3 regions of the Ruegeria sp. CH6 genome follow, and region 1 is predicted to be linked to each of the others. Evidence: riboswitches for the same ligand, from Rfam matches in the RefSeq annotation. Region 1 holds a riboswitch; each other region holds the start of a gene.

Region 1 (10,650 bases):
TCGATTACGAACCTAATATGGACATTGACGAGCGGCTATGCGCACCTTGAAACATGTCGCTCACGGAAGACCTGGACCTAATTTTAGAAACTGCCCTGCCAACCGATCCCAGCTTTCGGCAGATCGAAAGGGCCGTGATAGACAACTGCATTAGCGAAACCCGGCGATACGCTTCGGAGGGCTCTATCGAAGCCTTTCTGATGTCCGCGATGCGCCTATTGGCGCTTCCCCAAAATGGACACACACGGCTGATCCCGAATGATGCGATCTCGGTGCTACCGCTGCGGTTCGTAAGCGTGGGACGTTCAGTTCATGTTATTGGGGCGGCACCAGGGATAACTGCACCGCGAGGAGAGTTGATTGCAGTCAATGGTGCAGCTGTGAGCCAAATCCAAGCTACTGCGGAGAAATTTCTGGCGGGAACGTGCCAAAGGAAACGGGTTATCGGACCGATACTTCTGGCTTGGCCCTACGCTCTGAAACGTTTGGGTTTTTCGTCAAACGGCGGCACGACCGAGTATCGTGTGCAGGACGAAAATGGGCAGATTACAAATCTGAAAGTGGAAAATAGAAATACTGCCCCCGGCTCGATGCTCTACCCAAGAAACGAACACGGCAAGGCTGATCCGGCCTGGGAACCCGAAACCTTTGTGGAGACTAAGGACTGGCAAGATCTCGGGCTATCAATAGCATTGCCAAGTTTCTTTGATCCGAGCGAAAGCGCGCTGCCCAAAGCCATCTCAGCCGCAGTGGAACGCGTGCGCGCCCGCCCGGACAAAACCCTATTAATTGACGTTCGTGGAAACACCGGTGGCGATTTTCTTTTGACCATGCCTTTAATCGATGCAATCTCGCACAGCGCAAGTAAGCAGGTTGTTGTGCTTGTCGATAAATTTACGTTTTCCGCAGCGATAGTGTTTGTAGCCATCCTTAAAAATCGTTTGGGAAACAGGCTCAAACTCATCGGGGAGGAAATGGGCGACGAGTTGACGTTCTTTGCCGAGGGCGGATTGCTCGATTTGCCGATGAGTGGAGTGGTCGTTCGATACTCATCAGCCTTTCACGACTGGAAGAATGGAACGTCTGACGAAACCACACCGCCCGACATCGCGCGACAAATCGTACCTGCAGGAGAACTGAATTTGGACCGGGAATGGGTCGCAAGGCCTGCAGTTGAGGATGCACATGGCGCGTTCTATCAACGAATTCTCAAAGGCATAAATGGTTAGGTGTAAAGAAGATCTACAATAATGTCGGTGTATCGAATGCTGCGCAGGCACAAACGACAATAGTGCGTATTCTGTCGACTTCCATCAATTCAGTTTTGCGGGATGCTGTCGCAAATTCAGTGTTGGCTTGACTGAGGTCTAGCCTATTTCAGAAGCCGTCACAAACCAGCGTTAGCTTGATATCTTTCCACAAAAGCTTGACGTGTCAGCGCAATAAATCTGAACCGCAGATTGCCAGATTGGTCTCACACACAGCGTATCAACCACGCTCAACTGAAGGGGACCAAGAAATGAAGAAGACACTGATTACATCCGTCGCCGCGCTCACCATTGCTCTGAGTGCTGGAATGTCCATGGCCGGTCCGCTGCGTGACCACGGCCAACGCAGTTTTACGGGGGAAGCCCTCAAAACCGCTGCAAAAAGAAACAGCAAATACAAGAAGGCAGATATGTACTATGAAGACTTTACATCATCCACATCGTCTGGCGCGAACTGGAGCTCGGAACTGCCTTATGTTGTAGTCATTCCGGTTGAGGACAATGGCAATTACACTTGGATTTTTGGCAAGACGACGGGTTCCGACCTGTCTGATCAGCTGATCTGGATGAACTACCGGTAGCCGAGTGTTGACCCAGGCAAATCTGCCCTAAAAAAGCGACGTGTCGCTATATAACTCCGGGCCCCGGTCTTTCACTCCGGGGCTCGGCTGCGCTTGTCAACGTCAACCTATTCTGGTTCGAGGGGGGCGTAACCTCATCTATCCGACAGCGACCGTCCCACTGCTAAAAATGCGAGCGGGCGCTAGATTGATGCCTTTTCTCAAAGCCTTGACGTGCCAGCGCAATCAATCTGAGCCGCAGATTGCCAGATTGATTGCACACACAGCCTACCAAACAGGTTTAGCGTAAAGGCACTAAGAGATGAAAAACGTCATGATCACATCCGCTATGACACTCGCCATTGTCATGAGCGCCGGAATGTCCATGGCCGGTCCGTCACGCGACAGCCTAAGCGGGTTTGCACAGGATATTCGTCCATCAGAGAATAGCATCAAGCAGTTCCGCACTGCGACGCAAAGCAACGGTTCCAAAGTCCTCACCGCCGGCCAGGCGCTGCCTGAGTTGTCGACAACCCCAGGACCAACGTTCTGGGTTGAGACCAATGGTGAACGTGACAGCTATGATGTCGGTGCAGGAGAGATGACGACGAACAGCGGCAGCCTGCGTTATGGTGCGAATTTGCCTTTGGGTGAGGTCGCAGGCGGACAGGTGTTCGGCGGGCTGGAATTTGGCATCGGTAGCCTGTCATCGGACGTTGGATCCAACTTTGCCAACGCCGATATCTCGGCCGACGCTTACGATGCAACCCTTAGCGCGCTTTGGGTAGCGGATAGTCAGTTCTATGTCGAAGGGCAGCTTCGCTATGGGTATTTCGACGGCGAGATACGTCCCAACGGCGGGGCAGCCGTGGATGCCGACGGCAGTGGGTATGAGATATCTGTTGAAGTGGGTAAGCCCTTCAAGCTGCAGAACGAATGGACGCTCATCCCGCAAGTGCAGGTCACGTACAGCGATATCGACATGGACGATGTCCCTGATCGGGTCGAGAGTGGTCGGATCGGATCCCTGGTGGAAGGCGACACGTTAACAGCCCGGGTCGGACTGCGCGCTGAACGTGCCATTGCAAACAACTCAATACTCTACGGTCAAATTGATTTCTACCATACGTTCGGCAACACGACTTCGGTGGTATTTGGGCAAAATACAGTATTCACCGAGCGCGGTCAGGACACAGCGGCCCTGACCTTAGGCAGCAATGTTCCTCTGTCGGACCACGCACAGCTCTATGCTGAGATCACCAGTGGTAGCGGATTGGGGAGCAGCTCGGATGACTACAGCTTCGGCTGGAACATCGGCTTTGAGGTCCAGTTCTAAAGCGAAATGGTGTTCAGGCGTCAGCTTGATGTCTTTTCTCAAAACCTTGACGTGACAGCGCAATAAATCCGGGCCGCAGATTGCCAGATTGGTTTCACACACAGCGTATCAAGCACGCTCAATCAAAAGGGACCAAGAAAATGAGAAAGACTCTGATTACATCCGTCACCGCATTCGCCATTATTCTGAGTGCTGGAATGTCCGTGGCTGGCCCGTTGCGCAACCACAGTCAACGCGGGCTTGCACAGGATGTTCGTTCGTCAGTTTCGCAAACATTTGACGTTGCTGGCACAACTGCCAACAACAACCAAACAGACAAAATGTCTGCTTCTGTCCCCGGTTCTGTGTTTATGTGTTCTCGCGGCGGACCCAACAAAGCTTTCGGCTCTGACCATCGCTGTTCATTCGACTTGTATCCGAACATTCCTGGGCACTGATCAATCATCGAACCCGTGTGAGAAAATTGTGCTGATCCAAACACGCTTAACCGAAAGGGACCAAGATATGAAAAAGACACTGATTACATCCGTCACAGCGTTCGCCGCTATTCTGAGTGCTGGAATGTGCATGGCTGGCCCGTTGCGTGACCACGGCCAACGCAGCAATGCACATGATGTTCGCTCAGCAGTTTCACAAACCCGCACGCAAGGTGATACAAAACCCAAATATCACCAAACCATCAAAAAACCTGCCCGCGGTTACGGTTCGACCTCAGAAAACTCGATTGATGAAGATTGCGTTGATGCATGCACTGATGCCTTGTCATAACCACACAGAAGTCTTTCCGGCGGATGCTTGAAGTTGCGTTTCATCGACAAGCATCCGCGCAAAACTCGAATAACTTGGTGATGATGGTAATACCTGAGATCATTTCGCGATCATCTTGGCAGGCATACAGGGACTGTCCGGCTCCCACCTTTGTTGGATTTATAGATATTGAGATCACCCAAAGCCGTTCGAACACTGCCTGAAGAGTTGCCTGTCCAGACTCGAAGCAACGCATCGAAACCGCAGCAAGTGCCAGGCTCACCACGGTTTCGATCGTGACACGATCCACTCAAACCTCGACTTCAACCTTGCCTATAGCGTTCGAACAGCAGGCCAGAATGTAACCCGCCTCGATGTCGTCTTCCGAGATTCCGCCATTGTGAACCATGTGAACTTCGCCAGAGGTTTTCTTGACCTTGCAAGTTCCGCACACGCCGAAAGTACATCCCGACGGAATGTTCAAACCAACCGAGCGCGCGGCGGCGAGGACCGTATCGGTTTCGGCTACTTTGGCAGTCACACCCGAGGTCGCGAACAGGATCTCGGCATTGCTGTCATCGTCGAGGACAACGTCATCCAACTCAGGTAGATCCGCCTCAGTTTCCACCGGCGCGCCAAAGCTCTCCTGATGGTAGTTGTCCATATCAAAGCCAAGACCAGCCAGAGCGTCCCGCACCGCCTGCATGAAGGGCTCAGGGCCACAACAATAGACCTCGCGCTCAAGGTAATCAGGCGCCATCAGACCCAGCATCAACTGGTTGAACTGACCCTGATATCCCGTCCACGGACGGTAGCGATCCGGCTCTTCAACAACGAATTTCAGATCCAAACCATCAGTACGGCTGGCCATCTGCTCTAACCGCTGCCGAAAGATGATCTCGGACGGTCGTTTGGCGCAATTGATGAAAACGACATCCAGATCACGACCTTCATCCCACATACAGGTGGTCATCGACATCATCGGGGTGATGCCGGAGCCAGCCGAGATAAACAGGTACTTTCCTGCCTGGCTTTGGGCGTTGGTAAACAGCCCCCCAGGCCCAATGGCTTTGAGACGCATACCGGGTTGAAGGTTGTCCAGCATCCAGCGCGTGCCGATACTGTCGGCTTGCGCTTTGGCAGTGATGGTTATCGACCGTGGCCGCGACGGCGATGATGAGATCGTATAGGTGCGATGAACGACCCCTCCGGGTTGACTCGGAGCTGGGATTTCGAGCGTCAAGAACTGACCTGGATGATAGGCGAACTGCGCCCCAGACGGGGCACGGAATGAAAAACTGGCGGTGTTCGGCATCTCGGGCACGACAGAGACGCATTCCAGCATTTCGCCATCCTGCCAGATGGCCGAAGAGAGCGTGTTCAGATCTTTCATCAGCCTTACTCCGCCGCCATCGTGTCCGGCGCCAAGCGAGCCGACAACGTGTTGCAATACCAATCCACGAACTGCAGCACGCCGGATTCCTGAATGGGTGAATATGGACCAGGTACATAGGCCGGACTGTTGATACCCTGCTGGTTGTCCTCGACCACCTGCCGGTCTTCGTCATTCGTGGCGACCCAGACTTCGGTCAGACGTTTCACGTCGTAGTCAACGCCTTCAACCGCGTCCTTGTTGACCAACCATTTGGTAGTGACCTCAGTCTCTGTCGGGCTGATCGGAGTGACTCGGAAAACAAGCGAGTGATCGGCAAGGAAGTGGTTCCACGTGGTCGGATAGTGGAACTTCAAAAGCGATCCCGCATCGGCAAAGGGCGACCGGCCCAACCAGCGGCGCACGGCAGACTTTCCGTCCATCGTATAGCTCTCAGCGCCTTCTTTCAGCGGCATACGCGCCAGACGGTATTGACCATCATCACTCAGATAGAACTGCGATGGCATACCCGCAGCCTGACACCGGTCGAAATGGGTCTGCATGTGGGCCGGGGTCTCACCGCCTTCGATCCCTGTAACGCCCGGATCGTCGGGAAAAGTCCGGCACAGAGCAGGATGGTTGCCGCCGCAGTGATAGCACTCGCGGTTGTTTTCCCAAACCAGCTTCCAGTTGCCGTTCTCGATGATTGAGCTTTCAAAGGCGACCTTGGCATTCCCCAGATCATGCGGCTCAAGATACGGGCGCGCTGTATTGGCGAAGGTGTCGAAATCTGGCGCGTCATCCGCAAGACATATATAGACCAACCCGGCAAGCTCGCGGCAATGGACAGTCTTCAATCCATGCTGTTTGGGATCGAAGTCCGACCCCATGTCACGGGCCCATAGCAATGAGCCGTCAAGTTCGTAGGTCCACTGATGATACGGGCAAACCAGCTTCGGCGCATTGCCTTTTGCAGCCTTGCAGATGATCGAACCGCGATGACGGCACGTGTTGTGAAACGCCCGTATCTGGTCATCGGAGCCGCGCACAATAATCACTCGGTAGGCACCTACATTGTACGTAACGTAGTCGCCCGATTTCACCAATTCACACGCCGGGATGGCAAACAGCCAGTCGCGATAATGGATGGTTTCAAGGTCGGTCTGAAAAATCTCGGGATCGGTATAAAACGCCTGTTCCAGAGCATAACCCAGGTTTCGACGCGCCAACAGGCTTTGGATATTGTTCACTTCTGGCTCTCCTGCCGCGCCCCGCGGCATTGCTTGGGCAGATGACAAGGAGGAACCGTCCGGAGGCGCGCGAGGATCACGTCCGAAACTCGTGCCCCCACCGCCACCCGCGGTTTGACATATCTGAGAGGCTGGTTTCCGGACTTGAAAGGGACTTGCGCCCGGTTGCGACACCTTCCCGGGATCCTCGTCCCAGTGGTTGATTGTCGAACCTGACCTTCCTTACCGTTGCGGGGGCAGTGCCGGACTTACACCGGCTTCCCAATTCTCCGCTGCCTGAGAATCAAACAGCGGCACCTCACGAATACCAAGTTATTTCAGTCGCTTTTAACCGCTGAAATACTTGCGACATTCGCGGACGCAAAACAGACATCGGATTCCTCGCACGCAAATCAATACGTGCGATTGTTCTCCTACATCCAATCCTCAAATGGTTTGGCCCAGACCGATCAGTTCCGACAAATGCCTCTAATGAGCCCAAGCTGCGCTTTAGATTTTCTCTCAGTGCGGCGGGTAGATCTACTGGTAGTTGGTTATTGCAAGTTGCTGGACTTTTCTGCCGACTAGCCGGCAGGTACAAAACTGTGCTCGACTGCTGTTTCCCGTCGGAACACGGAAGGGAAACTACCGAGGATCAACAACCCAACAAGTGAGCAAGTTTTACTCGGTCAACTTTGGAATTGTGGCGTTTGTCCATTGGTATTTTTCTCACGTGGATCACTTTGGCAATACCCAGTTCCTGCGCCAGACTACTCCAGTTTGATAGCTGACCCGCGTCACCTTCAATGCATAAAGCGGGGCTTTCTTCGAAGTTCATAAGCGCACTGTTCGTCACGCCCGGCCATTGCCGGGCTGCAATTTCGATTGCGAAAGGAAAGGTGCGACCAGTCGGGGTTCTTACATCGCTCCCCAGTCTACCCAGCAGCCACAAACGCCCCCGTTCATCCAAGTGACCCGCGTCGCCTGTTCGATGCCATATCGTGGTGCCGTCTTTGATTTTGTTTTCCTTGGAGTGCGAGGGATCAAGATAGCCATCATTTACATGATCGCCCGCGACCTGAACTTCATCGTTTCGAATTCGGAGTTTGATTTGCGAAACCGGAAACCCGACAAGAAGCCCCTTGCCTGCTGCCATTTCACGTTGGTCAACTTCGGAGATGTCACGTACATCAAGATGCGCAATCGGTTCAGCTTCGGTTGACCCATAGACGCAGACCACGTCCAGACCAGTATTGGCGAGCAGCCTCTCAACCAGGTCAGGAAACACCGGGCCGCCGCCGGTGAAAACCGTGTGCAGTTGGCCGGTATCTTTACACTGCGCAAGTTTTTCGCACAAAGACGGTGGGATCAAAAGCCGTGTAACTTGCTGCTTCGATATCCAGCCCGCTAACTGCTCGGGAGATAGTCGATCCAGATTGCTCATTTTCCAATTCGGCAGAACAGTCGTACGCCCGGCCGCAAGGTTTATCAGGGTGAAAACCGGGAACGCAACCAGATCCCGTTCGACTGCATCACTGTGTAGAAGCGGCGCAATGGCATCATGTTGCGCCATCAGAAACGCGTGACTGCGGGGTATGGCCTTGGCTTGACCTGTGGTGCCGGAAGTGAAGGAAATGAGCGCCGTGTCACTGTCATGAACAGCCGCGACTCCGGGGTCACTGCGGGCACTGCCTGGTAGTAAAAGACGCAGCTTAAACAGTTCCGGCACAACGAACTTCAGCAAAGCAAAGTGACCTGATGCGCAAAAGGCCTTGGGTTGGGTCGTTCTCGCTGCGTGACGCAACCCCGCGAGTCCCATCGCCGGTTCAGGCAAAACCACTGTTGCGCCCAATGACCATAAGGCCGCAAGGCTAGCGTAAAGATCAGCGTTGACCGGCATCGCCAGTAGAACGTAATCGCCTTGGCCAACTCCCTTGCGCTTCCACTTACTGGCCAATTGCTGTGCTCGTATCTGCACCGCACTAAAGGTGATCTCGCGACCGTCGCCCTCAACAATGGCCGTCCGGTCCGGGTGTCGATCAACCGCAATGGCAAAATGGTCCAGCAGGTTAGCCATCCAGACGCAGCCCAAACAGGTTGTACCGCCGGAATACCGTTGCCCCTTCGACAACGCTGCGATTGGCGGATTGGTTGTCATCATGGATCAACGCGTGGATGGCGGACTCATAGCCAAGCTTCAGGGCAGACATATGGAATTGACTGGCCAAATGGCGACCTGCGCCACGTTCAAGGCTTGCATAGGTCTTTAAGATTGCCGCTGTCGGGTTTGGGCCTTCTGCATAGTTCGGAATGCCAAACAGAAAGCCCGCCAATGAGCCGTCCGGACGCCGGGCAAAAAAGATAAGCTCGCGCTTCAACATCGGAACGACAGGCATGTACATAGCAAGAAAATCACGCTCAGAGATAGGCTTATAGAAGGCGTTTCGGGAAAAAGCCTCAACAGATAGATGATACACTTGCCGGAATAATTCTTCGGGGTTGGTTCCGTCCCAGGGCTCGACATTAAATGCGTCGGTTGCAGCAGGAGAAGACTTGGTCGTTTTTGCCAATGGCACACGTGCCGAGAAATACTTACTGATGGTGGTAAATCCCGCTGCCTTAAACACGTCGGGCTCATGTGATTTGTTTGTCGGCTCCATCAAAAAGGGTGCTGAACCGTCACTGTACGATACAAACCGGTAGCTGTGCCAAGTATCTCCGGACATCGGGCCAATGATCCGATCAACCCCGGCATGCCGGACACGTTCAATTGCCATTTGCAGAGCTTCCAAGCCGGCCTCTGGGGCCTCACACGAGAAGTCGCCGATTGTTGCAGCTGGGACGCCAGCCCAATCGGGGCCCTGCAGATAAACAGACAGTTTGGCACCGTCAGTCTGAATGCTCTCTTTCGTCATCATACAACTCCGGTGACAAATCCGTCGCCAATAGATCCTGCTATGAACCAAATGTAGTAGGCAAGCGGGGGTAGAACCGCCAAAAGCGTGAGCCTCGAAACACGGTTCTTTTGGAGTAATTGCGGAAAAACCAGGGGCACAATCGCCATAATTGCGAGTGATACAAGCGAGAGCGCGGTCAGGGGTTCAGCCCAGTTCGATTGATCAGAATTCAGGGAAACCGCCCAGATACGAATTAGAAACAGGACCGCGGCAACCAGCGGTATCGCAATAGGAATAGTGCGCAGCGCCACAGCAGTGAGCCCCATGGCCAACCCCATCGCACTGACTCCAAAAAAAGATATCGCATCCCATCCCGTTGCATTTCCCACCGCAAGCCAACCGAACCCCAAAAGCCCCAAGGCGGCTACGATATCCAGATCGGGATACTTACTGTCACAAGGAGAAGCAGTGCGCGCCCAACCGTGTGCGGCAAGAACCATGATAGGCAGTACTGTGTTCTGCAGTTTTGCGGCTGCCAGCAGCAGAAAAACCGCAACAACATAGACACGGGTCGTATGTTTGGTGAATCCCAGCTTTGTTCCCACCACGCCGAAACTGACCAGAGCAGCAAAGAACAAAATGGTTAGCACGGCCAGCTCTGCCAGTGAGCTAAAGTAATGGGCTTTCAGAAAAATCAACAAGCCGAGCGGCAAGAACAGATTGTCAAAGCCCCGCCAGCTTTGTGCCTCGACCAATGTGCCAAAGGCCGCAACCATAAGGGACAGCATCATGATGTTGGACGGCGGGAGTTTCGACAAAAACAAAAAGCAGATGATGGAAACCAACAGCGTAACGACAAAAAATACTACTGACCCTTCCAGGCTCTTGTCGCCATCTTCAACCACGTACCGCTTGGTTCCATATGTCGTTCCGGCAAGCGCAGCCGCAGCATCCGCCAGTGTCAAAACGGCGATCGGAAGCACGTAATACAGAGTGTTTTCCCCGGCCAGCAAAAAACAAAGTCCAACGGAAATCGCCAACAGGAAATCACCATATGAGGTGCGTTCGACGCTGTGCAAAGCTGCACCCAGACCGCGTGAGAACCGGGGCAAACGTAAGATCGACATTACAAGTATCGTTACCCCGATCAGCATGTAGACCGGCCAGCGATCCGGGAAAATCCACGGCAGAACCAGCGTGAACAGCCCGGTTCCGACATGCATTAGTTTACGTTGTACTTC
Region 2 (10,650 bases), on a different contig from region 1:
GCCCATCTGGATTTGTCAGAGGATGAACTGGCCAAGGCAACGGGCGCTCAACATACTTACGTCATCAACGACTTCACCGCCGCTGCATGGTCGGTAGCAGAAATCACCGCCGCGGATGTCGAGGTTTTGCAGGGTGAAGCCACCCCACCCAAAGGCACGCGACTGGTCGTCGGCCCGGGCACCGGGCTTGGGGTCGGGGCGCTGCTCTATTCCGAAGGGCACTATCACACCGTTTCCGGCGAAGGTGGTCATATGGGGCTTTCCCCCCGGCATCGTGATGAAGTCGAGATCTTTGAAGCCGCCCGGCAGATCGCCCCGGAGTGTTTCTTTGACGATAGCCTGACACTCGAGGCTGAAATGTTCCTGAGCGGAACCGGACTGCCAATCCTGTATCAGGCTGTCGCAATAGCTGGTGGTGAGGCCAAAGAGAGCTTGCGAAATGCCAAGGATATTCTGCACGATGCCCGAGAGGGATTGGATGAATATGCGGTCCGGGCGGCACATATGTTTACCACCCACCTTGGCGCGATCATGGGGGATCTTGCGGTCGCACTTGTGCCCGCCGGGGGTGTGTTTCTTGTGGGCGGCGTTGCTGAGAAAAACCGCTGGCTGTTTCAGGATGACTTTCTGGCAGCCTTCAACGCAGGCGGACGGTTCGATGATCTGAGGCGTTCGATGAACCTTTACGTTTCAGAGCAAGACGAATTTGGCATTGTTGGCGCTAACAATTTCTGCAAAAATGCGCTCGCACACTAAACTCGTCACCTGAAACCCATTAGCATCAAAGGAGCCCGGCATGATCTTATGCTGCGGTGAAGCCCTGATCGACATGATCGCCGCACCTACGGTTTCAGGCGAACAAGGCTTTGTGCCTCATTCGGGCGGTGCCATCTTCAATACTGCCATCGCTTTGGGGCGCTTGGGTGTTCCGGCCGGAATGCTGACCGGTCTTTCCACGGACATGTTCGGCACTCAACTGGCCGAAGCTTTGCAGACAAGCCACGTGGATACGAGCCATGTAATTCGCTCAGATCGGCCAACGACATTGGCGTTTGTGCAGCTACAGGATGGTCAGGCACGCTATAATTTTGTTGATGAAAACACCGCCGGGCGGATGCTGCGACCTGATGATATGCCGGATCAATTGCCTGCGGTCTCCGCGCTCTATTTTGGGGGGATTAGTCTGGCCTGTGAACCCTGCGCCGATGCTTATGCGTCCTTGCTGCAGCGTCATGGGTCAGAGCGTGCTGTCATGCTGGACCCGAATATTCGACCGGGTTTCATCAAGGATCAAACCCGCTATCGCACCCGGCTGAACGCCATGATCGCACAAGCTGACATCGTGAAAGTGTCTGATGAAGATCTGGACTGGATCATCCCCGGCCCTGAAAGCCTGAATGATAAAGTTCCACTATTGCTGCAGGCCGGACCAGCGGTGGTTATCGTCACCCGTGGCAGCGAAGGCGCATCAGGTTATCTGGCCGATGGATCGGAAACATCGGTTTCTGTAAAGGCGGTTCAGGTTGTGGACACGGTTGGTGCCGGCGACACATTCAACGCTGGCGTTCTGGCCGAACTGGACCGCTCGGGCCATCTGACCAAAGCAGGTTTACGGTCTATGAAGCCGGCAGACCTGAATGCCGCGCTTACCCTTGGGGCCGAAGTGGCCGCAATCACCGTATCTCGCGCCGGGGCAAACCCGCCATGGGCGCACGAGCTCAGATAAAGACGAGACCAGAAATGAAACGATCCGAGATCAATCGCATCAAGGCCGAAGCACAGGCTTTCATCCACTCCTTTGGCGCAGTCCTGCCGCCATTTGCAGACTGGTCGCCGGATCAGATGCGCAGCAAACAGGCCGCCGGAATTCGCGAACGCAGCCTTGGCTGGGACATCACGGATTACGGGCAGGGAAAGTTCGACGAGCTGGGTCTGTTTCTGTTCACCCTGCGCAACGGCGATGAGAAAGACCTCAGCGAAGGCCGCGGTATGCTTTATGCCGAAAAACTGCTGATTTCGCGCGAAAACCAGCTGTCGCCCATGCACCGTCACATCGTCAAAGCCGAAGATATCATCAACCGTGGTGGCGGTGATCTCGTAATGGAGATCTACGCATCTGACGCGAATGGTGGGATCGATCGCGACAATCCCGTGGTTGTGCCAAGTGATGCCTGCCCAGTGACCATCCAGCCCGGAGAGCATCTGCGTCTGAAACCCGGTCAAAGCGTGACATTGATGCCCGGTATCTGGCACGCCTTTTGGGCGGAACAGGGCGATTGTCTGATCGGCGAAGTTTCAACCGTCAACGATGACCGCACCGACAACGTGTTCGAAGCTCCGATCCCTCGTTTCGCCAACATCGAAGAGGATGCCGAACCCGATTTTCTGCTGGTGGCGGACTACTAGGGTCAGCTGCCCAATCCGGCGCTGTTCAGGCTATCCATCAGCTTGCGTTTGAATGGTTCATCCAGCTGCCAGATCGAAAAAATGTCAGGTGCTTTGGCCGCGATGTCCGGCTGCAGTTCCAGTAATCTGTCCAAAGCAGTCTTAGCTTGCTGCTGGTCCCCGGCCTCGACACTCAGGGCCGCGCGCCAGAGATGTGTCCAGAAAAATCCGGGCATATCGATCCGGTCGAGTACGGTCAGAGCATCTTCGTACTCACCTTGATCGAACAGATAGAACACGCGCGGAAAATGATACCAGTGTGGGTGTACGGGGTTCAGCGCAATGGCCCGATCAACGATGGCCAGCCCCTCGACCCAATCATCTCCAAACGCCAGCCGCATCCCGTAGTGGGCCAGAACAGTCGCGTCGTTGGGATTGAGCGCAACCGCTGCCTGACCGGCCTGTTTGAACCCTTCGATATCACCCGTGACAAATCGCATGTTCGCCAACATCAGATGACCTGCGGCCAAATTGGGATCCGCCTGAATCGCTTTACGCGCAGCCATATCCGCTGACGCAAGAATTTCAGCTTGATCCCCCCGAGGTTGAACCGGATCTGCTGCAGATAAAGGTTCGACAACACAGCCCAGGCTTCGGCATAACCGGGGTCTTGTTTCACCGCATTTTGAATGCAGGCCAGTACGTCGCCATGCCGCTCAAGATTGATGGTGATCTGATAGCTGTAGTAATCCAGCACGCAATCATAGGCATCGCGATTTCCCGGCGGCGTGCGTGCAGCGGTTTGCATCGCGTCCTGCGTCAACAACCCATACTTTCCGGCCAGCTGACCAGTCACATCCCGAACAATCTGATCCTGAGCCGCATAGATCTCGCCCGGGGACTGCCCGACCGTGTAGGAGCGCACCCAGGAATAGCGCCCCTCATTCAAATCGATCAGACGTGCTGACAGGGCGACTTGATCTCCGGTTTCCAACACTGACCCTTCCAGTGCGAAATCCGCCCCGAACTCGTCCCGCAATTGTTGCGGGTCCATCTCCTGCTGGCGATACCGGCTGACAGTACCCAGCGGCAATATCCAGAGATCGCGAAACCGAACCAATTCGGTGGTCAGTTGCTGCGTAATTCCATCTGCAAGCGTTTCCTGAGCATCATCTGGTGATGTGAAGGGAAGAACAGCGATGACCGGTCCGTTGGGCAATTCTGGATCGCGCCCGGTGGCCAGAGTGATCTGAACTACCGCAAACAATATCAAACCGAGCAGCAGCCCGAAACTTGCGACCAGATATGGCCAGCGAAAACGCTGTTCGGGTTCGACGCTCGTGTTCGGATCATCCTGCGAATGGGGTTCTACGATTTCCACACGCTCAAATCGGGGTGCATATCCACCCTTTGGGATCGACAGCCGGATCGGGTCATTTCGTCCCGGGCCCGCATAATAGCCGTCAATATCCTGACGCAACCGGCGCGCCTCGAGCCGGACAACCGGATCGACCTGCTGATCAAAACTTGCGTCGCGATCAAAGACCGACATGGCGATCGAAACGCCTTTGATCTGATCCGCGCGCCCCGCCAAATACTCATCGACAACATAGGTCAGGAATGCCCGGCGTTGCGGCGTCGCGGCAAAATCCGGGTGCTTCAGTAAGCGCGAAAGCTGTTCGCGGATGTCCTGTTCCGAAATTGTCACTCGTCAGAGCCCCAACACTAAAAGCTTTTAAAACCGGTGAGTTACCGTGTGCGATCAACGGCTCTTACTCTGTTTACCTCACAGGTAGCAACATGTTCGCACTTCACGGAACGATGCGGATGGCTAGGACAGGCGGACTGTTTGCCAATTCGGCGAGCTTCAAGGGGTCAAGGAGAGCGCCTGAATGTCGGCCATCATCGCCACCGACGCATCTACGTATGCCGAATATACGCGCGGCGACGCCCATTCTTTTTCTGCCCCATACGAATTCTGACACCACCATCCACAGGAGCCGTTCCAAATATGGCACGCCGAAACTTTTTGGTACTGACAACCGCGCTGCTGGGCCTCACTGCCAGCGTCGCGACCGCGCAGGAACATTTTGACCCCAAGGGCAAAGCGCCCTCGCGCTTCACCGTCGAATTTCAGGAGTTGATGCGTGACTCTCTGCCGTTCGAAGATCAGCGCGACTTTGAAGAAAGCAGCAAGGGTCTAATCGCCGTCCCCGACTACCGTCAGATCAAAACCGAAGACGGCACCGTTGCCTGGGACATCGGCAGCTATGACTTCCTGCTTGAGGAAGGTCAGGAATTCGACTCGATCCACCCGTCGCTTCAGCGTCAGGCAATTCTGAACATGAACTATGGTCTGTTTGAGATTCTGGATGACAAAATCTATCAGGTCCGCGGTTTCGACCTGTCCAACATTTCGTTCATTCGGGGCGACACTGGCTGGATCATCTTTGATCCGCTGGCTTCGAAAGAAACAGCCGCAGCAGCGCTGAAACTACTAAACGACACGGTCGGCGAACTTCCCGTTAAGGCCGTAGTCTATTCACACTCGCATGCTGACCACTATGGCGGCGTTCGTGGTGTCATCACTGACGAAGACGTTGCAGACGGAGTCGAGGTCATCGCGCCAGCTGGCTTCATGGAACATGCGGTTTCCGAGAACGTCTATGCAGGCAACGTGATGAACCGCCGCCTGTTCTTCCAATATGGCGTGCTGCTGCCGCGTAACCCCTATGGTCACGTGGATCAGTCGATCGGTAAGAACATCTCGGCCGGGACCACCGGCCTGATCGAGCCAACCCGCTATGTCTCGGACGATTATGAAGAGATCACCATTGATGGTGTCCGTATGATCTTCCAGAACACGCCCGGCACCGAAGCCCCTGCCGAGATGAACACCTATTTCCCAGACCTCAAGGCCTTCTGGGCGGCGGAAAACATCACCGGCACGATCCACAATATCTACACCCTGCGCGGTGCACTGGTCCGCGATGCGCTGAGCTGGTCTAAGCACATCAACGATGCGTTGTACGAGTTCGGCCAGGAGGCAGAGGTGATGTTTGCTTCTCACTCCTGGCCACGGTTCGGCAATGACCGCATTCAGGAAGTGATGCGGGCGCAGCGCGATACCTATGCCAACCTCAACAACGGCGTTCTGAACCTCGCCAACAAGGGTGTCACCATCAATGAGGTGCACAATGTCTATGAGGTACCGGAAAGCCTGCAGCAGCAATGGGCGGCGCGCAGCTATCACGGTTCCGTCGAGCATAACAGCCGTGCGGTTATCAACCGATACCTGGGGTATTGGGATGCTAACCCGACCACGCTGACACCGCTTTCGCCCGAAGACAGCGCTCCGTTGTTTGTCGAGATGATGGGCGGGGCCGAACCGATCATGGCGAAAGGGCAAGAACTGGTCGATGCCGGCAAGTATTTGGAGGCGACCGAGATCCTCAACAAACTGGTTTATGCCGAACCGCAGAACCAGGCTGCCAAAGACCTGCTTGCCGACGCGTTCGAGCAGATCGGGTACCAAAAGGAAAGCCCGTCGGTTCGCAACTCATTCCTGGGCGCGGCCTATGAACTGCGCAACGGTATCCCGCAGGGCGCCACCATCGAGACCACCGGTCCGGACACGATCAAGGCGATGCAGACCACCATGTGGCTGGATTTTCTCGGCATCCGCGTCAACAGCGAAAAAGCGGCCGACATGGAGTTCACCATCAACCTGTCGATTCCGGATCGCGATGAAAACATTGTGGTTGAAATGAGCAACGCCACCCTGACCCATATCGTTGACCAGACTGCGGAAAACGCCGACCTGTCGATCAGTCTGAACCGCGCTGATCTAGAAAAGGTCATGACCGGCGAACGTAAGCTGACCGACATGCTGGCAGATGGCACCGCCAAATCTGAAGGCGATACCGAGATCGTGGCACAACTGGCTTCGACACTCGATCAGTTCGATCTTGGCTTCGAACTGATGCCGGGCACCGGCGCGCAGGATCTGACCCCTGAAGCGAATGACTTTGCCCAGCCTGCGCTCGCGAATTCCAACGGCGGCTGATAACCCCATCAGTTAGCTGACCCAGGTTCGCAGGGTTGGCTTTCGCCTTGGAAGGCGGGTTTTCCCGCCGGAAGACGGGCCGTCGCAACCGGTCCGTCTTTTCCTTATTGCTTTTTCCGACTATTTTTGTCAGTTAAGCACCGACCTAGTCAGATTCTCTGGATTCACGCCCGGTCACCGCCCTGCCCGACGCTGACCAAGAGACAACCAGATAATGACAAAATCGCTTGCTGACCTGCTGGCCATGGATGCTGTTGCCAGCCGACATGGATGTGCATTGAAACCGAAACTCCGCGAGGCCATCGAAGCCGACCTGCGGTTCCCTGCACATGCCACCGCACCCCGCCCACAAACAGAACTGACCGCAGATGAGCTGCCGGAAAACGTGCTCAGCCTGTCGGCGCATTCCCCAAATTCTGAAAGGAAGCGCGCATGAGCTTTTCAGTCTATGGATCAAACGGCGACAGACCAGCTGCGGGCAGACCAGACTTCGATGATTTTGAGCTGGGACTGTTGCCTGTTATGCGACACTTCATCCTCAGTTTTGCCGATCCCGATACGCAATCGTGGCAACACGCCTATTCCACGGCCATCGAACGCTGGGGCGTTGATCAGGGCCTGAACATCGCGCATCTGATCTATAAAATCGTCAAGGTCACATTGCATTGCCGCCCGGCGGGGCTGGCCTTCAACGACCCGCTTTGCCTTGAACAGCGTGGGTCACTGACATGCGATGAGCTTGCGCTGATGAAGATGCTGCATCACATGCGGCGCGACAACACGCCCGAAGCGCGCGATGCCGTCAACCTTGTTACAGGCGGCTATCCGGATCCCCATCTGATTCAGGCTGGTCTGACGCTTGCCAATCGCTTTCCGACCGGTAGCGACCGACGCGGCGACACCACCCGCCGGCCGATGCTTCGGGTCGTGAAGTAAAAACCTATCCCTGCGTTGACCAAGCCTTCAGCTGGCGCTTGACAACGCTATCGACACCAGACTAGCTGACACGAGATGGTTCCCGGCGGTTTGTCCGAGGGATGAAAATGGGAATACGGTGCGGTGCGTTCTGCGTACCAATGCCGTGACTGCCCCCGCAACTGTAGGCGGAGAGCGAAGCCAAAAGACCACTGGCCCAAAGGCCGGGAAGGTTGGCCAAGCATCGACCCGCAAGTCAGGAGACCTGCCATCAGATGTTTAACCAACCCGGGGCGGGGCGTCCTGGAAGGAGGCTTTGATGGCGCGTAATCTGCGTGTGTACATATACGGCACCTTCTGTCCGCACTTGGCAACAAGTGGAGCGGACCATGCCGGAAGCAAATAAACTCTTCGCTTTGTATTTTCAAAACCGGCAGTGGCACAGCATCGCAAATCCGAGCTGTAATAAATTACTTGTTACGTTATTACATTGCTTATCACCCGGATTGTCAGTAAGTGGAGCGCGTAATGCCTGAAAACTCTGATCATTTCCTGTTGATTTGCGAGACCTGTCAGGGCTCGGACAGTGCCGATGCGCTTCGAACGGCGATTGCGGACAAGCTTCCGTCCTGCTTCGCAATCCGAGGGGTTTCCTGCATGGCTGGCTGTTCACATCCTACGACCGTTGGCTTTCAGGCTGCGGACAAAGCGCAATACCTGTTCGGTCGCATTAGTTCAGCGCAGGACATTGAAGCGCTGGCCGCGTTTGCCTGGCAATATCAGGACAGCGCCGACGGCTGGACCAATGCCACGGACAGACCCCCTGCCCTTTACACCAAAACCTTGTCGCGCATGCCGCGCATCTTGTCTGGAGGTCAGGCATGACATTTCTGGTTGCCGAAAATCTCGAGTACTATGCATTGAACGGTGATGTGCTGCTGCAGGGTGTGTCCTTTGATCTGGACGAGGGATCAGTACTGGCCATCGCAGGCCCGAACGGCGCGGGCAAAACCACCCTGCTGAACCTGCTATGTGGTGTCGAAACCATCGCGCTTGGGGATGTACTGATACGCGGTCAAAGCCTGCGATCGCTATCGCCTCAGGACCGCGCCCGGACCATCGCTGTTGTAAGCCAGCAGGAACTGCCCGATGGACGGTTACGACTGAGAGATTACGTAGCCTTGGGGCAGATTCCCATCAAAGGCGACCGATCTGCAGATGAACATAAACAGGCATTGGACAGGATATTTGACCTGACCGAGCTGCATCATCTGGCAGGCAAGCAGATGTCGACCCTATCAGGAGGCGAGCGTCAGCGCGCTCATATTGCGCGCGCTTTGGCCCAAAACCCGTCGCTGCTGTTTCTGGACGAACCCACCAACCATCTGGATCCCGATGCCAAGGGGCGCATGCTCTCGCTGGTCGCCGATCTTGGTATCACCGTGGTCATGATCGTCCACGATCTGGTCATGATCCCTGAGTTCGCCACCCATGTTGCGTTGATGAAATCCACCCGACTGACGGGTTTTGGACCAGTCAGCAACATCCTGACGCCACAGCGCGTGCGCGAAACCTTTGGCGTCGAATACCTGTGTTTTCAACACGAAGACCGGGTGATCCCCGCACTCGACATCCGAAAAACCAAGCTTACAAACTGACAGGAGCTTTCCATGAACCTGAAACTCTGGCCCGTGGCGCTGATCACCGGCCTCGCCACCAGTGCGGCCGCACATGAGGTCACCGTAGACAATTGCGGCGAACCGCTTGTTTTTGACTCAACGCCCGAACGGCTGGTCGTGCACGACATGAACATGACCGACATGGCCTTTGCGCTTGGCCTGCAGGACAAGATCGTCGGCCTGACTGGCATCACTGGATGGTACAAGACCAGCCCGGAATTCGATACGCTGCGCGGTGACATCCCCGAACTGGCGCCGAAATACCCCACTGTCGAAAATCTGGTAGCAGTAGAACCCGATCTTTTCTTTGCCGGGTGGTACTATGGCATGAAGCCCGGCGGCGAAGTCACTCCGGACACGCTGGCCCCCTTTGGTATCAAGACCATGGTCCTGACCGAAAGCTGCGTGCATCTGAACAAGGACCGGCCTGAAGCCAGCATGGACCTGTTGTTCGATGACGTTCTGCGTCTGGGCAAAGTCATGCATGTTGAGGACAAGGCCGAAGCACTGGTCGATGGCTGGAAAGGCCAGCTGTCTGCCATCGAAGCCAAAACCGCAGATCTGGCGAAACCCCGCGTCTTCCTGCTGGATGGTCCGGCTGATGCGCCTTTTACCGCGGGCAAGTTCGCAATCCCTGACGCGATGATCACTGCCGCTGGTGGCGAAAACGTAACCCATGATCTGGACACCAGCTGGGGCCGCACCTCGTGGGAGGCCGTCGCCGCCACGAACCCTGAATTCCTGGTTCTGCTGGACTACCAGACCGGCAACGGCGCTGCGGATACCTTCAAATTCCTGCAGGAGCACCCCGTGATGTCCCAGACCGACGCAGTCAAGAATGAACGCTGGATCGGTCTGCGCTACGAAGAGCTGACACCTGGACCGGCAAACATCGAAGCGATCGAGAAAATGGCGCGCGAAATGCACGCCGAGATCAACTGAATGGGCCCGTTGGGCCGGACAACACTGCTGGGGGCGGCCGTTCTGGTCGCCCTTTTGCTGGTGTCGACAATCTATGGCACCACGCCGATCCCTGTTGCGGACGTCCTGACCGCCATTTCGCTTGGCACTGGCATCAGCGAAGGCGACATGTCCCCGCTGCATCGGATCGTGTTCGACCTGCGTTTACCACGCGCTCTTTTTGCTGCTGTCATCGGCGCGGGCCTTGGTGTTGTCGGGGTCGTGCTTCAGACCACCACCCGAAACGATCTTGCCGACCCGTTCCTGTTCGGCCTGTCCTCTGGCGCTGCCGCAGGTGCAGTTCTGGTTATCACCGTTACCGGCGATGTTCTGGGCATCTGGACCTTGCCGCTTGCAGCCTTTTGCGGTGGTCTCATCGCATCCGGGGTTGTTCTGGCTTTGGTGCAGAGCTTACGCACAAGTGCACCGGAAAAACTGATCCTTGCCGGGCTTTCGGTCTCATTCCTGTTCTCGGCAATTACCAACTATCTGATCTTTGCCGGCGACAACCGAGCAGCCCATTCCGTGATTTTCTGGATGCTGGGCGGGCTTGGATTGGCGCGGTGGGAAACCTTCCCTCTTGTCCTTGCAGGGCTTGGCCTGATCCTAGCCTATGCACTCTACCGCAGCCGATGGCTGGATGCG
Region 3 (10,650 bases), on a different contig from region 1:
ATGCCGTTTTCAACGGTCGAAACCTGAACTGTACGCGGGAAGTACAGACCCGGCGTGAAGAAATCGATGTTGAATGGCGTTTCGGTTTCATACCACAGAGCCCTGTCCAGTCTGAACCGGATCGAGCGGTATTGCTGATAAGTCAGCTCCTGCCATTCTGTCGGTACCATAGCGCGTTCTTCGAACGGCCGGCTGGCAAGATCACGGGCCAGTGCGATGACATCATTGCGGTCAAAGGGCACCTCACCACCAGTTGCAAAGGTGGCCGGGGCAAGAAAAAGCGCCGAACTCGACGCGAGAAATGCGCGACGTGTTAAATTCATTTTTTAGTCTTCCAAGGATGTGACTTAAACCAAGCGGCCACATAGGCCACGCCGATGATCATGGCAAAGCCAATCATGTTGGCTGCGAATACACTGGCAAATTCCCGCCCAGTCTGATCCAGGGCTACGCCGATAAGTCGTGCGGCTGCCATGGAAAATACGAAGACGGCAAGAGATTGCTGCCCGACTTTAGTGATCAGTTTCAGAACCAATTGCCAGACACGCGCGCCAGCGCTGTGACCCGTCGCGATCAGGCGATGTCCATGCTCGCCGGCTGCGACCCAGCCCAGATAGGCCAATGAAAGGAAGTGCATGTACCTGAACAGACCGAAATCCGTCTTATCGCGAAGCTCTGCAGTCAGGGGCCAGATTTTGCGGATTTCGGTAGCAAGATCAGGTGCGGCCGCCTGTACCCAAAGGAACACTTTCCATGACCCAAACGGGGCTGACAGAATCAGAAACAGGGCTGCTGCCCAGATCAGTGTTTTAGAAACCGGTGGGGCCGGGATCCAGCCGCGCATAAACGCAAAGCCTGTGAAAAACAGCAGTTGCCAACCGAATGGGTTAAAGAACCATTGGCGCTGGGACCAAGGTTCGGCAGGCAATGCCAACACACCTGTCTGCGCAACCAGCCAGACTGCGACTGATGTGACAGCGACAGCCCAGAAACCAATTCTCGATAGCCCCATGAACAACGGCATCATCGCCAGCACCACCAGATACATCGGCAGAATGTCAAAGTAGTTCGGGACGTAAGTGAGCGTGAAAATGCCCACCAGTTGCGGCATCGGGTCGTTGAAAAAATGCTGCAGATTCAGAGATGAAACATAGCTTTTTTCGAACACCCCCGAAAGGTCCAGTGCAGCCATTGACATGGCAACAAAGAAGAACAGGCCAATATGGGCCCAGTAGACCTGCCAGATACGGAAGGTCACGCGCGCGGTTCCCAGCCACCAGCCTTTGCGTAGGAAGGCGCCACCAAAGGCGATGGCAGATGCCATGCCCGAGCAGAAAACGAAGATTTCTGTCGCGTCAGAGAAACCAAAACGGGCTGGAATCCACCTGGCCCAGGGATCGTTGGGGATATGGGCGATCAGGATTATGAACATCGCGATACCGCGATAGAAATCCAGACGCGGATCGCGCGTGCGGGCAGGGGCTGCGGCCTGGGCCGCAACCGGTGCAAAATCAGAAGCGGGCGATGCTGTCGCCATACGGGTCTTCAGTCCTTCTTGGTCGTCTTGTTGTTATTATTCGGCTGGGACGCTTTGAGCGTCGCCGCTGTCACGCGCCGCATCAATCAGGGCGCGGCGTGCCAGTGCATAGTTGTCCTCGCCTCCGGCACGCTTGGCGCGCCGGTCATCAAGAATGCGTTCAACCGCATCCAATTGGCCTGCTCGAAGACCGGAGTCGATAGTAATACGTTCAAATACATCGCGTTGGGCATGGCTTCCACCCGCCAGTTGCATCGAGCCGCGCGCGCTTGACAAAAAGTCGAACGCGGCTCCGTATTGCCCATCGCCAAATGCTTCAAGCCCCTTGGCGGCTGCTACACCCGGATCGGACATGCGAACGGGCGTATCCCCATGGTTGCGACCAGCGTCTTTCTGAATACGCTGCAGCATTTTCCCGGTCGCATCCGAGCGATTGTCCCCGGTCAGCGCCAGCAGGTAATGCAAATCGGCAAAGATCAGGCAACCATCTTCGGTCCGAGCGGCGCTGAGGTCGGCCAGTTCTTCCCAACGATCACCGACATTTACGCCCTCCAGCTCAAGTCGGGACAGCAACGATGTGGCATTTGAAATATCGCGATAGTCGTCGGTTTTGTCTTTGCGGATGCTCTGATCGTAAAGTTCGATCACCCGATCAACCTGACCAAGATCCAGATGCATCAGCGCCTTGTGCCACCAGACGTGATAGCGGAAGTTGTTGCAGTGCGCCCAGGCGGCTTCACGTCCTGCCAGCCAGTCGAGGCCGAGTTGCGCATTACCCGTCATCTCGTGCACATGCGCGACCGCGTGCAGGCCCCACGCATCATCTGAAACCATCCAAAGAGCCTGACGCCCGGCGATTTCGGCCTTTTCGTAGGCACCGGTCTCTTCCAGCGCGAATGAGTGGCAGCCCAGCAGATAGCCACGGCCCGCGTGGTCGGGTTCGTAGGTGGGCAGCACCCGCTCGATCGAGCGACGCATGCCTTGCGAATCCCCCAGAACGAAACGGGTCGCATGGCTTAGTTTCATCGCAAGCGTATCTTGCGGATGTGACCTTAGTATCTCTTCGAATTTTTGCACGGCCTGCGAGGGAAGGTCGGCAAGATAAAGTGCCAAAGCCTCAACATACTGTTTTTCACGGGCAGAAACGGGCTGACGCTCCATTGCGGTATTGGCGGCGGTAAGTGCGTCTGCCGCGACCGGCAGCATTTCACGCCGACCCAGCAAGACCATGAACAGCCCCTTGATCGCGTGACCCAATGCGAAATCAGTTTCCAGCTCCAGAACTTTGCCCAAATGTTGGGGTGTGATTGCCGCATGCGCCATGAACCCAAGCAGAACACCATCCCAGGCCTCGACGCTCTCGGGCTTGGTCAGAGTGTTCATTTGTCCAAAAACGTCTTGTTTCATACTTGGGTCCAATCTGCTTGCGATATTTGACACTGTTCGATTTATCAGAGTCTGCGGGCGGGTCGTAACAGTATCGACCCTGCTCTCGAATTGGTGAAAAGCTGTGTGCGTAAAAAGCGAAAAAAACCGCCGATTCAAGGGCATGTTTCAGCAACATGCCGCCTAAATGATCAGAGTGTTTCAATCCTCAAATGGGTTTTCGGCATCCAGAACGGCCCGAGTATCGGCACCAAACACAGGTGGTGCAGTGCGATATGTTACAGGCGTGCGCGAGAGTTTGAGTGGATTTCCGATCAGTTGAACCTTACCCGGATCGGCCTGCATGGCGATCTGCATCTGTCTTGCAGCAACCTGTTCGGTGCCAAAAACCTGATCCAGCGACTGCACTGGTCCAACGGGAACTTTCAATTCCTCCAGCGCATTGATTGCAGAGCTTGTATCAACCTTCTGCATCGCCGGACGCAGCACTGCGTTAAGTGCGTCACGGTTCTCCAGTCGCGCCGGATTGGTTGCGAAGCGTGGGTCGTCGGCCAGTTCCGGAAGCCCGATGTACCCACAAAAACGCCGGAACTGGCTGTCATTTCCGACTGCTAAAATAACATGCCCATCTGCAGTTTCGTAAACGTCGTAAGGGACGATGTTGGGATGACCGTTCCCACGCCGCTGCGGTACGCTGCCAGATGTCAGGTAGTTGACGCCTTCGTTGATGAGCCATGCAACCTGAGCATCGACAAGGGCCAGATCGATCTGTTGCCCTTCGCCGGTCAGGTCGCGGTGGCGCAAGGCTGCCAGAATCCCAACACTGGCATACATCCCGCACATCACATCCGCGATGCCAACTCCTACTTTCATAGGTGCGCCTTCGGGCTCGCCGGTCAGTGACATGATGCCGCCGTAGCCCTGCGCCATGAGATCATACCCCGGCTTGGCCGAGTTGGGGCCGGTTTGTCCGTAGCCTGAGATCGAACAGTAGACGAGCCCCGGTAGATCTTTTGACAAGGTCTCGTAGTCCAGACCGTATTTTGCCAACCCGCCGGGTTTGAAATTCTCGATCAGGATATCGGCGTGCGAGGCCAATCGACGAATTTCCGATTGTCCCTCAGAGGTCGTGATGTCAATCGCGACGGATTTCTTGTTGCGGTTGGCGGCCATGAAATAGGCACTAAGGTCCGAACGATTACCGTCGGTATCCTCGACATAAGGCGGACCCCATTGGCGAGTGTCATCGCCGCCCGTGGCCGGGTTTTCAATTTTGATCACGCAGGCACCCAGATCACCCAGCAATTGTGTGCAGGTTGGACCGGCCAGAATGCGGGACAGGTCCAGAACCTTGACGCCCTTCAGTGGCCCCTCAGATCCGGCCATCATACCCTCCACGGTCAATTTCTGCCGCGATGACAGTGAAGCGATCGGCTTTCACAGCCGCATCCAATGCCGTTCGCAGTTCCTCACGGTTTCGGACGGTATGACCGTACCCGCCGAACGCGCGTCCCATGGCGGCAAAATCGTGACGGTCGAAATCCACCCCACGATTGCCCATTTGGCGCTGTCGTTGCTTCAATTCGATCAGCGCGAGGCTGGCGTCGACGAAAACCAGGAAGATGGGATTTCCGCCCATCTCAGCGGCGGTGGATAGCTCACCGGCCACCATCAGGAATCCCGCATCCCCTGAAAAGCTGATGACCGGGCGATCCGGCTCGACCAGTTTGAGGCCAATTGCCATCGGAACGGCACAACCCATCGTGCAAAGTGCCGACGATTGGATCAGCCCGCGCGCCTCGTGGCACTGCCACATTTGGCTAAGCAGGATGCGGTGCGCACCGCTGTCAGCTGTGGCAAGCGTTTCCTTGGGCAGTACATTCCGTGTCTCGGCTATTACTGCGGCAGGGCCCCATTCGTCGTCACTTGGAAAAGCCTTGCTAAGCGCTTCTTTAACTTGCTCCGGCTCTCCATCAGGCCATGTCGCCCGTGCCGGGTTGCCTTTTGCGATGGCTTCGAGTGTGGCAGCGGTGTCAGCAACCAGGTTCAGACCCGCCTGATGCATGTAGTGATCATTCACCACCGCAGAGATATCGATCACGCGTTTGTCTTCGGGATCCCAGATCTCGCGCCAGCCGGGGCGCATCTCGATTGGATCGTATCCCAAGCAGAGGATCAGGTCGGCTTGTTCAACCAGAGGCACCAAGTGCTTATCGGCCAACGGAGATAACCCCGCGCCCCCTAGACATAGCGGGTTGTCCTCGGGCACGATCCCCTTGGCCTTGTAAGTGGTCACAAAGGGAATCCCGAAGTGTTCCAGAAACGCGCATACGACACTGCGAGAGTCATCATACAGAACATCCAGGCCGATGATGGCGAGGGGTCGTTCTGCATTGGCCACCCAACGGCGGGCTTTTTCCAGACAGTCACCCTCTGGTGCAACGGCAGCGGGTTTTGCCAGGCGGCGGCGTTTGCTGTTGCTGACGCGGGTGTCAGCGACCGAGATCGGCACATCAATGTGCACGGGGCCGGGGCGGGGTTGATTGGCCAGTGATACCGCTTTGTCAGCGATGATGTCAGCGCCTTCTGCGGTCAGCAGAAAGGTCCCCTTGGTTATGGACCGGTAGACCTGACTGTGGTCCATGACCTGATGCGTGTAGGTCAGCGCCTCATCTGCATCGACACAGCCGGTCAGTACAATCATCGGCACCCGGTCCTGCAGCGCATTCGCAACCACATTGATGCCGTTCATCGCCCCCGGACCAAGTGTTGCCACCAGAATGGCGGGTGCGCCATCGCGGTGATGCACGGCCTCGGCCATGAATCCCGCAGCGTTTTCGTGTTTGGTCAGATGGAAGGTGATTCCAGCCTGTTCGAGCGCATCGACCAGTGTCAGAACCTCACCGCCGGGCATACCAAATGCGTGGCGGCAACCGGCCTCATACAGCCTTTGGGCCAAAAGATCAGCAGCGCGGGGGGACAGGTCCTGCATCAGTCATGCTCCGAAATTCGTGTTACGCAGCAGATTGCGGAGGACGCCCCGGGACGCAAGGCGCATCACGTCAGTGTGACTATTTGACTGCGCTTTCAGCAATGGCCTGAAACTTATCGTCCAATTCTTCGGCAATGTCGGCCAAAGGCTCACCACCCTCATAGACATATGGGGCAAATACAAAGCTGGGCGTTTTGTAGGACAGGGTGGCTGTGCCATCTTCATTCTCGGTTACATAGAACCGGATCGGGGCTTCGATCATAGCCGCTGTCGAAGTCTCGAGAACGCGAACTGCATAGTCATTGTTGAAAACGCCAATCACGCGATTTCCGAGGATCGTAATCCCGCGGGCAGCGGCCGCTTTGGTCGGTCCGGCCTGCGTTACCACGATGAGACCGTTTTCTTTCACTGCGCTCTTTGTATCGTCTACGAGCTCCTGATAACTCTTGTCGGTCAGATAGACAGCCCAGCCAGAAAGTGGTTCCGTAAACTCAGCCCATGCGGGCAGAGCCAACAGACAAAGCACAGACCATAGCGATTTCATCAAGCAACCTCCAAGGGTTTGAGTGTGAGATTGATGCCAGATATCACTTTCCGGTGCACTCACATTCTCGTGCGCTCATCGCGACCACGGGCTTGTGTCACAGCGCTGAAAGCTTCAGAAACAGCGGAACTCAAGATTAAGGTGAAACGTATTTGGCGCAGACCCGGCTATTAATTTGCACCAGTTGTTCCGGCACGCGCGATCGTGATGCCGAACGGCAAGCCGTACAAGCGGCATTGACCGGTATCGACCTTGCGGCGGAGATCGAAATCGCAGAACACGCCTGTTTCAGTGGATGTAGCGAACCCACGTCGATCGCCCTGCAGGGCGAAGGCATGGCGTCATATGTTTTTTCGGGGATCGATATCGTTGCAGATGCGGATGATATTGCTGCGACTTGTCGAGCGTATCTGGACAGCCCCGCTGGCTGGATCGAAGACGCCCGACCATGCGGGCGGCTTCGCTTGTGTTTGCGGGCGCGTATTCCGGCGCTTTAGTCCACCTGTACAGTTACCGAAGCACTGACCGGCACATCTTCGACCATCAGCGGGCTGTGGCTGTTGGCATTCAGCGATACCTTAATCTCAACCTCGCCCTTGGGCAGATCGGAGATGTGCATCCAATTGCCATAAAGGCGGGCGAGTTTCGTGCTATTCACGTAGACATGTGCGTGACCTTCACCGGGATTGTCCGCAGCAGAGGCGTTTTCGGGCGCAAACCGAAAGTTCCGAGGCATGACATGCAGGTTCCATCCGGCCATTGGGTCCTGCGTTACCGTAATTTCCAGACCGGGCGCATCCTGACCGGCAGGCAGGTTGATGGCGGTCGAATGATCATGCGCCATGGCTTCGGCATGAGAACCGCCATGCTGATTGGGGTCCGCATGGTCGTGGCCGTCAAATGTGACGCCATTGGCCGCGGCGAGAACGAAACCAGCGCCGCCGCCAAAGACCAGACCAATTGCAAAGAGGGCAAGTGAGCGAGCCATTTCTATTCCTTGAGCCAAAAAAGAACCCGCCGGGCAGAGCCCGGCGGGATGACATGTTGGGGTATCAGGCTGCTGCTTCGGCGCGTTTGCCTTCGCTTTGCCAGAAGTAGCCGGCAAATGCGCCAACCAGAACCCATGCGACAAGGCCGATGCCAAAGGCACGTGCGGCAAACAGAGCGCCGATTTCGGTTGGGACCGGTCCGGTGAAGACATCCGGTTCGGGTGCGCCGATCAGATGTGGAGCAACGAGCAGCGCTGCCGCAATCACGTAGCTGATGATGTTGCCACCAAACGCAATCAGCCACATGGCAACCGCCGCAGCCGCGACGGTGGCGAACCACCAGACTTGCCGTGCGTAAACATCTGCAGCAGCAACGCCAGGAACTTCGGGTGCCAGGCTAAAGCCGGGTGCAAAGTGAACCGCGATAAAGCCCGCCAGACCCCACAGAACACCTGTGCGACCATCGATCTTGTGACCCTGACCTTCGGCCACAGACATAAGGGCAACCAGAACCAGTGCGTAACCGGTATAGGTGAGCATGGTGAAGATGACGCTCAGCGCGTCGCGTGTCAGCTCAGAGAACATGCCCGGTAGCTCGGGATGGGCCGTGACTGCTTCTCCACCGAAATGCACCAGTTCACCGGACTCATAGAGCTCGGCGTGCAACAGAACGGGTTGCACAAATACAAGCTGCAGCAAGGCGGCAATCAGCCCCGCTGCAGCACCAGCGAACAACGCGCTGGTCAGAATGCGACTGAACATCTGCTTAGTGGCAGGGGAAACCGGTTGCGTGGCGCACGTCGTGTGCAGCGTCATGCAAGCCAGATGCCTGAACATGTCCGGTCAGGGTGATGATTCCCAGGCCCAGAACCACTGCGAACATTACCGGCAGAAAGCCTGTCTTTGCAGCAGATGCTGTTTGAGTTTGTGTCGTCATTTCTTGTCCTCCAGTGCCGTCGCACCCGACGGCTGGTGTTTCTATGTTCGCCTGGCAGGTCTCCTGGCTCGCGGGTCGGTGCCTCTGTTCGCCTTCCCCCCGAAATCGGGAGTGGCTGGTTGAACAGGGGCTCACCGCTTACAGTCGCGGGGGCGGCTTTGGCTTTGACCTCAGACGAAGTCGCACCACATTCCCTCTTAGCATCCGGATTTCTCCGGCAGGACCAGACCCGATCATTTAGCCGCGATGCGCAGGTTTGCGCAATCGCCATTTGCGACGTTTTCGGTCAAATCACGCGCTTTTTCAGAACGTAGATGTCCATGATCCAGCCATGATCAGCCCTTGCCTGTGCACGAGTTGAGAGAACCTCATCACAAACTTCAAACAAGGTTCCGTTGATCAGGATTTCTTCTTCCATACCGACGTAAGCGCCCCACCAGATGTCATAATTTGCCATATCAAGGCTCTGGAACGAACATTCGCCGTCCAGCATCACTGCGACGGTTGAAGCAGCCTCAGGCCAACCCTCGTCCCGGATACGGCGACCGGTTGTAACGACATAAGGTGCGCCGATATCGTTGATCGGAATCCCATGTGCTGCGGTCAGGGCCTGCAGGGCGGTGATACCGGGAATCACCCGTTTGATCGGTTGCGGTGAGAGACGCGCAGCGATTCGCAGCGAGCTGTCATAAAGTGAGGGATCGCCCCAGATTAGTAGGGCCACGTATTGTGCATCAGGATGGGATGCGATCGCTTCCTGCCAGCGCAGTGCTATTGCATCATGCCATTCATCCACCCCACGTAGATAGCCATCATCGGCCCTACGCGTGGGGATGTCGAAATAGGCGATTTGCGGAGCCGCTTCAGTGACTTGAGAAATGATCTTCTCACGTACGCCGGCAAGATCTGCCTTGTTCTCACCCTTGCGCGGGATCAGGATCAGATCAGCTGCACGAATAGCCTCGGCACCCTGAAATGTCACGTGATCCGGATTGCCTGTACCGATCCCTATCAGGCTCAGTTCATACATTATCGAACTCCGCCAGCGGTCCATAGAGTATCAGTGCCGGGGCTGTTCCGATTTCAGACTGCAGCCGTTCCGACAACGCTCCGATGGTCGAGCGGTGCAGCGACTGATCGGGTGTCGAGACAGATTCTGCCATCAGCGCGGGCGTGTCCAAAGGCAGACCATGTGCTTGCAGCGCCTCAACAAGTAGCGGGAAAGTGCGTTTGCCCATGAAAACAACTGTGGTCGCCCCCGAATCCGCCAACGCCGGCAGGTTCAAATCTTCGGGCAGTTTGCCGCTGACATCGTGGCCGGTGACAAATTGTACACGGCGAGCTGTCAGGCGGCGGGTCAGCGGAATGCCTGCGGCTGCCGCGGCGGCGACGGCAGATGGAATTCCGGGGATGATTTCATACTCGATCCCCGCTGCCTTCAGCGCGACCAGTTCTTCTTCAAGCCGACCGAACATACCTCCGTCACCTGATTTCAGGCGAACGACATGGGCACCGGTTTGTGCATAGTCGACCAGCAGACGGCTCACATGATCCTGCTTGGGTGAGGGGCGACCAGCACGCTTTCCTACACCCACCAAATCTGCGTCCTCGCGGGCGTGGGTAAGAATAGGTCCGCTACTGAGATCGTCGAACAAAACCGCATCGGCCTTTTGCATCCGGTCAACGGCCTTGAGCGTCAGTAGTTCCGGATCTCCGGGGCCTGAGCCAATGAACGAAACGAAACCGCTCATGCTGAGGCCTCTGCGATCAGATGAAAGAATGTGCCGGTGACGTTGCCCCGAACTGATCCTGTCTGTGGTCCTTCCGCACCTTCTGCGTCAAAGACTCGCGCAAGAGGAGCATCGGGCTGTTCGACAATAGACGAATAATGGAACTCGTGCCCGCGAAGCGCTGTACCAACCGAGAAACCGGGCATCTTTGCCAACAACTCGGCTTTGCGATAGCCGAGGTTGAACTTGCGCTTCTCATAAGAGGTCACAAGACCGAGCAATCCCGCCATTTTGTGTGGCGTACCTTCCTTGTCGATCAGCACGTCGCCCAAAGCCATGTATCCACCGCATTCACCATGCACTGGACGGGTTTCCGCGTGCTTGCGTAGACCAGTCTGGAAAGTGTCAGCGACTGCCAGAGTGCCGGCATGCAACTCAGGATAACCTCCTGGAAGCCAGACAAGATCTGCATCGTCGGCAGGCGCTTCATTGGCCAACGGCGAGAATGGCAGGATTTCAGCACCCGCTGCGCGCC

Evidence for each region. A riboswitch is a leader RNA that binds a small molecule or an ion and turns the genes downstream of it on or off. The one in region 1 is predicted to bind cobalamin.
Region 2: it holds a riboswitch for cobalamin, as region 1 does, so the genes downstream of both, ACR0CW_RS11980 (DUF1636 family protein) here and ACR0CW_RS10435 (aromatic ring-hydroxylating oxygenase subunit alpha) in region 1, are expected to answer to the same signal.
Region 3: it holds a riboswitch for cobalamin, as region 1 does, so the genes downstream of both, ACR0CW_RS04525 (CbtB domain-containing protein) here and ACR0CW_RS10435 (aromatic ring-hydroxylating oxygenase subunit alpha) in region 1, are expected to answer to the same signal.

The regions. Positions count from the first base shown of each region.
Region 1 is NZ_JBQFQS010000003.1:366,465-377,114, reverse strand. Features, by position in the region: gene ACR0CW_RS10460 (S41 family peptidase) at 486-1,229, shown strand; gene ACR0CW_RS10455 (hypothetical protein) at 1,520-1,849, shown strand; gene ACR0CW_RS10450 (autotransporter domain-containing protein) at 2,163-3,164, shown strand; gene ACR0CW_RS10445 (hypothetical protein) at 3,630-3,932, shown strand; gene ACR0CW_RS10440 (FAD-binding oxidoreductase) at 4,222-5,304, opposite strand; gene ACR0CW_RS10435 (aromatic ring-hydroxylating oxygenase subunit alpha) at 5,310-6,563, opposite strand; cobalamin riboswitch at 6,646-6,849, opposite strand; gene ACR0CW_RS10430 (AMP-binding protein) at 7,168-8,670, opposite strand; gene ACR0CW_RS10425 (hypothetical protein) at 8,582-9,427, opposite strand; gene ACR0CW_RS10420 (hypothetical protein) at 9,427-10,650, opposite strand, start outside.
Region 2 is NZ_JBQFQS010000004.1:232,928-243,577, forward strand. Features, by position in the region: gene ACR0CW_RS11940 (family 1 glycosylhydrolase) at 1-756, shown strand, start outside; gene ACR0CW_RS11945 (carbohydrate kinase family protein) at 797-1,726, shown strand; gene ACR0CW_RS11950 (D-lyxose/D-mannose family sugar isomerase) at 1,741-2,406, shown strand; gene ACR0CW_RS11955 (tetratricopeptide repeat protein) at 2,409-2,951, opposite strand; gene ACR0CW_RS11960 (hypothetical protein) at 2,897-4,093, opposite strand; gene ACR0CW_RS11965 (alkyl/aryl-sulfatase) at 4,397-6,451, shown strand; gene ACR0CW_RS11970 (hypothetical protein) at 6,666-6,887, shown strand; gene ACR0CW_RS11975 (hypothetical protein) at 6,884-7,387, shown strand; cobalamin riboswitch at 7,447-7,653, shown strand; gene ACR0CW_RS11980 (DUF1636 family protein) at 7,895-8,251, shown strand; gene ACR0CW_RS11985 (ABC transporter ATP-binding protein) at 8,248-9,024, shown strand; gene ACR0CW_RS11990 (ABC transporter substrate-binding protein) at 9,037-9,987, shown strand; gene ACR0CW_RS11995 (FecCD family ABC transporter permease) at 9,988-10,650, shown strand, end outside.
Region 3 is NZ_JBQFQS010000002.1:44,750-55,399, forward strand. Features, by position in the region: gene ACR0CW_RS04480 (OpgD/OpgG family glucan biosynthesis protein) at 1-323, opposite strand, end outside; gene ACR0CW_RS04485 (OpgC family protein) at 320-1,537, opposite strand; gene ACR0CW_RS04490 (tetratricopeptide repeat protein) at 1,574-2,944, opposite strand; gene ACR0CW_RS04495 (CaiB/BaiF CoA transferase family protein) at 3,125-4,309, opposite strand; gene ACR0CW_RS04500 (thiamine pyrophosphate-binding protein) at 4,296-5,915, opposite strand; gene ACR0CW_RS04505 (DUF302 domain-containing protein) at 5,995-6,459, opposite strand; gene ACR0CW_RS04510 (DUF1636 family protein) at 6,612-6,956, shown strand; gene ACR0CW_RS04515 (hypothetical protein) at 6,953-7,447, opposite strand; gene ACR0CW_RS04520 (CbtA family protein) at 7,512-8,210, opposite strand; gene ACR0CW_RS04525 (CbtB domain-containing protein) at 8,215-8,385, opposite strand; cobalamin riboswitch at 8,422-8,628, opposite strand; gene cobF (precorrin-6A synthase (deacetylating)) at 8,672-9,415, opposite strand; gene cobA (uroporphyrinogen-III C-methyltransferase) at 9,408-10,136, opposite strand; gene ACR0CW_RS04540 (cobyrinic acid a,c-diamide synthase CobB) at 10,133-10,650, opposite strand, start outside.